Regions from separate parts of the Neobacillus sp. DFD-2R genome, predicted to be linked through region 1. Evidence: a T-box and tRNA genes for the amino acid it is inferred to sense, from the RefSeq annotation. Region 1 holds a T-box; the other holds one or more tRNA genes.

Region 1 (3,233 bases):
GATTTTTAAAAAGGCTAGTCTAAATAATGAAAGGTGGGGTTTTCGATGATGGATTTTACGTGGAAAGTATTTACCCAGACAGGTAATATTGACACATATCTTCTCTTTAAAGAGCTTGAGAAGGAAAACCAAGAAATACCCGGAAATCTGAATGAAGAGCTAGCACAAATAGATTTTCCCGTTTCATAAGTATGTCTTTAGCCTGCACAGGATGTGATTTAAATGCTTCAAAAATGTGAAGGCATCGTTATTAGAACAACAGATTATGGTGAAACAAATAAAATTGTTACTTTCTATACACGGGAATGGGGGAAGATTGGCGTAATGGCAAGAGGCGCTAAAAAGCCCAATAGCCGCCTTTCCTCCATTACCCAGCTGTTTACTCACGGATATTTTCTTGTACAAAAAGGAACAGGCCTGGGAAGCCTGCAGCAGGGGGAAATTATAACCTCTATGCGTTCCATAGGCGAAGACATCTTTTTAACGGGTTATGCCAGTTATATTGTCGAATTAACGGATAAATGTACAGAAGATAAAAAACCAAACCCTTTTCATTTTGAATTACTTTATCAAACATTAAATTATATGAACGACGGCTTTGATCCGGAAGTATTGATGAATATTTATGAAATGAAAATGCTAAATGTTATGGGTATGTATCCAATATTAAATCAATGTTCCGTTTGCGGCAGTACAGACGGACTTTTTTCTTTTTCCATTAGAGAAGGCGGTATAATCTGTCACCGTTGTCTTGAAAAAGACCCGTACCATTTGAAAATATCACAATCAACTGTAAAACTATTACGGCTATTTTATTATTTTGATCTTTCAAGGTTAGGGAATATTTCAGTAAAAGAAGAAACAAAGGCTGAGTTAAAAAAAGTAATCTCAGCCTATTACGATGAATATTCAGGGTTATACTTAAAAACGAAGAAATTTCTCAGTTCGATGGATCAATTTAAAAATCTCTTATAGAAGACTTGTTGACAATTTTTCAAGTTTTCGTTAATATCTTTTTAATAAGAATAGTTGCTGTGACGGAAAATAGTACTTAGCACTCTCTATAAAAGCGAACCTAGGGCGGTGGAAGCTAGGGTATAGGGAACTAAGGAAGGCATTCCTGAGCAATCATGTGTTTATTTACACATTTTAAAGAGGCTGCTTTTGAAGCAGCAAATAGGGTGGAACCGCGGGTAACTCTCGTCCCTATGCTTACTAAGCATAGAGACGGGAGTTTTTTATTTAATAGCGGAAACGCCTTCGGAACAAGTACAGCGTGTTCCTGCGATGTTTATACTAAGGAACTTTTCTTAGTGGTTAGCCCCGACAAGCTTATTCGGGAAGAAAACAGGCTAGGCGCTGGAGCTGGAGCTGGATATTTTATCTTAAAAGGAGCGAGTAATAATGAATGTAACGATGGAGCAAATTGTTTCCCATGCAAAGCACAGAGGCTTTATTTTTCCAGGTTCAGAAATTTACGGGGGTCTTGCCAACACATGGGATTATGGCCCATTAGGTGTCGAATTTAAAAATAATATTAAACAAGCTTGGTGGAAAAAATTTGTTCAGGAATCCCCTTATAATGTTGGGTTAGATGCCAGTATCTTAATGAACCCAAGAACATGGGAAGCTTCCGGACATATCGGAAATTTCAATGACCCGATGATTGATTGTAAAAATTGTAAAGCACGCCATCGTGCTGATAAATTAATTGAAAATGCTCTTGAGGAAAAGGGCATTGAGATGATTGTCGATGGATTGCCATTTGAAAAAATGGAGGAATTAGTAAAAGAGCATAATATTGCTTGTCCGGATTGTGGCAGTCATGATTTCACAGGCATTCGCCAATTTAATTTAATGTTTAAAACATTTCAAGGTGTAACGGAAACAAGCACGAATGAGATCTTCCTTCGTCCTGAAACCGCCCAAGGTATTTTTGTTAATTTTAAGAATGTACAGCGTACCATGAGAAAGAAATTACCTTTTGGAATTGCACAAATCGGAAAAAGCTTTCGTAATGAAATTACACCAGGTAATTTTACTTTCCGTACAAGAGAGTTCGAACAAATGGAATTAGAATTTTTCTGTAAGCCGGGTGATGAATTGGAATGGTTTGATTATTGGAAGCAATTTGCTGAAAAATGGCTACTTTCATTAGGCCTTAATCGTGAAAATCTAAGACTTCGTGACCATTCAGAAGATGAACTTTCCCACTACAGTAATGCTACCACCGATTTTGAATTTAAATTTCCGTTTGGATGGGGAGAACTATGGGGGGTTGCATCGAGAACAGATTATGATTTGAAACAGCATATGCAATTTTCCGGTGAAGACTTCAATTATCTTGATCCGGAAACAAATGAAAGGTATATCCCTTACTGTATCGAACCATCATTGGGTGCTGACCGAGTGACTCTAGCCTTTTTAATTAATGCCTATGATGAAGAGCAGTTGGAGGATGGCACTTCTAGAACAGTTATGCATTTCCATCCTGCTTTAGCACCATTCAAAGCAGCGGTATTACCATTATCAAAAAAATTGTCTGATGAAGCAAAAGAGGTATTCACCACATTATCAAAACATTTCTTAGTTGATTATGATGAAGCAGGCTCTATCGGTAAACGTTATCGCCGCCATGATGAAATAGGTACTCCGTTCTGTATTACTTATGATTTTGATTCGAAGGAAGACCAAATGGTTACCGTCCGAGATCGTGATACGATGGAACAAAAACGAATCCCAATCACAGATCTTGTAAGCTTTATTCAAGAGAAGATTAACTTTTAAGAAAAAGGTGCGGAAAATCCCGCACCTTTTTCATAAGCGAAGTTCCGCCCCTTTTCCACAAAAAATAATTAGTATATAATATTGTTATTAAAGTATAACGTTTTCGTACGTGAAAGGTCTATACATAAAGGTTTGATAAGGTGGTGAGGGCAATAGAACTGACTAAGCGCCAGGAACTAATTTTGCAAATCGTTAAGGACAATGGTCCGATCACGGGAGAGCATATTGCAGATCAATTAAGCTTAACTCGGGCTACACTCAGACCCGATTTGGCGATTTTAACGATGGCAGGATATTTAGACGCTAGACCTCGGGTGGGGTATTTCTATACAGGAAAATCCGGGACTCAGCTTCTAACTGAAAATCTTCAAAAAATTTATGTAAAAGATTACCAATCAATTCCTGTTGTGGTTAATGAAAATGTTTCAGTATATGACGCTATCTGT
Region 2 (3,233 bases), 2.0 Mb from region 1:
TTTTCTTGACAATAATTTTCAATAGATAAGGAATAAAGCCACTCATATTCATCCCAATCATCCTCATTTGCCACATAGGACCAAAGAGGGATTAATCCTAATTCCTCACCGGCTCTTACCGTCTCCGCATGACTTTTACATTCAGACTCGTCCGCTCCACCAAGAGCCTGCAAATATTCAGCACTTGGTGGCTTCTTCCAGTAGCCTTCTCCTATAATAATAAACCCATTTTTCTTTACGAGACGCTTCAGCGTCTGAAGAGTAGTCTCCAGCCCGCCCAAAGCGTGGGTCGACCCGATACAAATTCCGAAATCATATCCTTCTTGTTTACAGTTCTCGACTGCCAGCTTGGCATCTTCCACAATAAACTCAATACTGTCCTCGGGAATTCTGTTACTTGCTCGTTTTTTTGCTTCCTCGATAGAACCGTCATACACTTCTATCGCAGTTGCTGAAATATTATAATTTTCCACAAGACGAATCAGCAGTTCACATTTTCCTGCTCCAATATCAATTGCTTTATCCTTTGGCTTTGGTGATACTATTCCGATCATTTTCATGATCTTTTCTTCACTTATTGGATTACTAAATGTATGATTGCGATGGGCAATCGCAGAAAATCTGTTTCTCTCCAAATTTATTTCTCCTTTTCTCTTGAATAAAATTCCAGTTATTTTCTTTAAGTTTAAATTTTAATTACTTATACGGCAACCTTGGAAAAAATATTTACTAAAGATAAATAATTTAATCATACTTTTTCAACAAAACTATCACCGCTACGCAGAAATCAAAAAAGACACCATGTAATTTTTAACATGGTGTCTTTTAGTATTGTTTTATATGTAAAAATTCTAAATTGTCTTCAAGATGATTATAAGCTCGTAATACCATTCCATATAATTTAGATGTTCTTTATATAAAATGGCTCCGCAGGTAGGACTCGAACCTACGACCGATCGGTTAACAGCCGATAGCTCTACCACTGAGCTACTGCGGAACAAATTATGGTGGGCCTAAATGGACTCGAACCATCGACCTCACGCTTATCAGGCGTGCGCTCTAACCAGCTGAGCTATAGGCCCATTATTTGGAGCGGGTGATGGGAATCGAACCCACTACATCAGCTTGGAAGGCTGAGGTTTTACCAGTAAACTACACCCGCAAATCTAAAAATGAGAATGATGGCTGGGCTAGCTGGATTTGAACCAACGCATGTCGCAGTCAAAGTGCGATGCCTTACCGCTTGGCTATAGCCCATTAATATAATAATTATTGGGGCGGCTGATGGGAATTGAACCCACGAATGTCGGAACCACAATCCGATGCGTTAACCACTTCGCCACAACCGCCATAATCGACAGTGGTAGTAGGAAACGAATTCCTCTAAAAGGTTTCGAAACCTTGTCTGCCTTTAACAAACACTTTAATCATGATGGCTCAGGACGGAATCGAACCGCCGACACAAGGATTTTCAGTCCTTTGCTCTACCGACTGAGCTACTGAGCCATATAGTACAGTATATATATCAATAGCAGTTGCCTACTAGAAAAAAAAACTGGCGGTCCGGACGGGACTCGAACCCGCGACCTCCTGCGTGACAGGCAGGCATTCTAACCAACTGAACTACCGGACCAAATTGCGGGGACAGGATTTGAACCTGCGACCTTCGGGTTATGAGCCCGACGAGCTACCGGACTGCTCCACCCCGCGACGATAATATTATTAAATTTAAATTTAATTAATGGAGGAGGAAGAGGGATTCGAACCCCCGCGCGGTTTAACCCGCCTGTCGGTTTTCAAGACCGATCCCTTCAGCCGGACTTGGGTATTCCTCCATATAAATCAACCATGTAGGACATAAACCTACATAGAAAATGGTGAGCCATGAAGGACTCGAACCTTCGACCCTCTGATTAAAAGTCAGATGCTCTACCAACTGAGCTAATGGCTCTAAAACTACTGGTGCCGGCTAGAGGACTTGAACCCCCAACCTACTGATTACAAGTCAGTTGCTCTACCAATTGAGCTAAACCGGCAAGAATGGTGGAGGATGACGGGATCGAACCGCCGACCCTCTGCTTGTAAGGCAGATGCTCTCCCAGCTGAGCTAATCCTCCATAATAATGAAAGTTATTTTCGCTAGCGCGAAAAAACTTGGTGACCCGTACGGGATTCGAACCCGTGTTACCGCCGTGAAAGGGCGGTGTCTTAACCGCTTGACCAACGGGCCAACTCTAAAAAACAAACATAAGTATAGCCCCCATTGGGGCATCGCCTGGCAACGTCCTACTCTCACAGGGACAAAGTCCCAACTACCATCGGCGCTGAGAAGCTTAACTTCCGTGTTCGGTATGGGAACGGGTGTGACCTTCTCGCCATTGCTGCCAGACTATTTTCTTTGAGGTTTCATTCCCTCAAAACTGGATAATGCAGAAGAAGTTTGGTAAAAACGAGTTCACCTTGTTCATATAAATATGACTTGGTTAAGTCCTCGAACGATTAGTATCAGTCAGCTCCACACGTCACCGCGCTTCCACCTCTGACCTATCAACCTGATCATCTTTCAGGGTTCTTACTAGCTTGACGCTATGGGAAATCTCATCTTGAGGGGGGCTTCATGCTTAGATGCTTTCAGCACTTATCCCGTCCGCACATAGCTACCCAGCGATGCCTTTGGCAAGACAACTGGTACACCAGCGGTGCGTCCATCCCGGTCCTCTCGTACTAAGGACAGCTCCTCTCAAATTTCCTGCGCCCACGACGGATAGGGACCGAACTGTCTCACGACGTTCTGAACCCAGCTCGCGTACCGCTTTAATGGGCGAACAGCCCAACCCTTGGGACCGACTACAGCCCCAGGATGCGATGAGCCGACATCGAGGTGCCAAACCTCCCCGTCGATGTGGACTCTTGGGGGAGATAAGCCTGTTATCCCCGGGGTAGCTTTTATCCGTTGAGCGATGGCCCTTCCATGCGGAACCACCGGATCACTAAGCCCGACTTTCGTCCCTGCTCGACTTGTAGGTCTCGCAGTCAAGCTCCCTTGTGCCTTTACACTCTACGAATGATTTCCAACCATTCTGAGGGAACCTTTGGGCGCCTCCGTTACTCTTTAGGAGGCGACCGCCCCAGTCAAACTGCCCACCTGACACTGTCTCCCACCCCGATGAGGGGTGCGGGTTAGAATTTCAATACAGCCAGGGTAGTATCCCACCGACGCCTCCACCGAAGCT

The links. The T-box of region 1 lies ahead of AC3ANV_RS07400 (glycine--tRNA ligase). A T-box ahead of a tRNA ligase gene usually reads a tRNA of that ligase, here a tRNA-Gly.
Region 2: it encodes a tRNA-Gly, which carries the amino acid that the T-box ahead of AC3ANV_RS07400 (glycine--tRNA ligase) is inferred to sense. The anticodon was not compared.

What each region holds. Positions count from the first base shown of each region.
Region 1 is NZ_CM173228.1:1,522,969-1,526,201, forward strand. Features, by position in the region: gene AC3ANV_RS07390 (YqzL family protein) at 46-189, shown strand; gene recO (DNA repair protein RecO) at 223-975, shown strand; T-box leader at 1,026-1,211, shown strand; gene AC3ANV_RS07400 (glycine--tRNA ligase) at 1,405-2,787, shown strand; gene ccpN (transcriptional regulator CcpN) at 2,928-3,233, shown strand, end outside.
Region 2 is NZ_CM173228.1:5,013,430-5,016,662, forward strand. Features, by position in the region: gene AC3ANV_RS25150 (class I SAM-dependent methyltransferase) at 1-635, opposite strand, end outside; tRNA gene AC3ANV_RS25155 (tRNA-Asn) at 923-997, opposite strand; tRNA gene AC3ANV_RS25160 (tRNA-Ile) at 1,006-1,082, opposite strand; tRNA gene AC3ANV_RS25165 (tRNA-Gly) at 1,089-1,162, opposite strand; tRNA gene AC3ANV_RS25170 (tRNA-Gln) at 1,183-1,257, opposite strand; tRNA gene AC3ANV_RS25175 (tRNA-His) at 1,274-1,349, opposite strand; tRNA gene AC3ANV_RS25180 (tRNA-Phe) at 1,434-1,506, opposite strand; tRNA gene AC3ANV_RS25185 (tRNA-Asp) at 1,557-1,633, opposite strand; tRNA gene AC3ANV_RS25190 (tRNA-Met) at 1,637-1,710, opposite strand; tRNA gene AC3ANV_RS25195 (tRNA-Ser) at 1,743-1,835, opposite strand; tRNA gene AC3ANV_RS25200 (tRNA-Lys) at 1,876-1,951, opposite strand; tRNA gene AC3ANV_RS25205 (tRNA-Thr) at 1,961-2,036, opposite strand; tRNA gene AC3ANV_RS25210 (tRNA-Val) at 2,042-2,117, opposite strand; tRNA gene AC3ANV_RS25215 (tRNA-Glu) at 2,156-2,230, opposite strand; rRNA gene rrf (5S ribosomal RNA) at 2,274-2,389, opposite strand; rRNA gene AC3ANV_RS25225 (23S ribosomal RNA) at 2,480-3,233, opposite strand, start outside.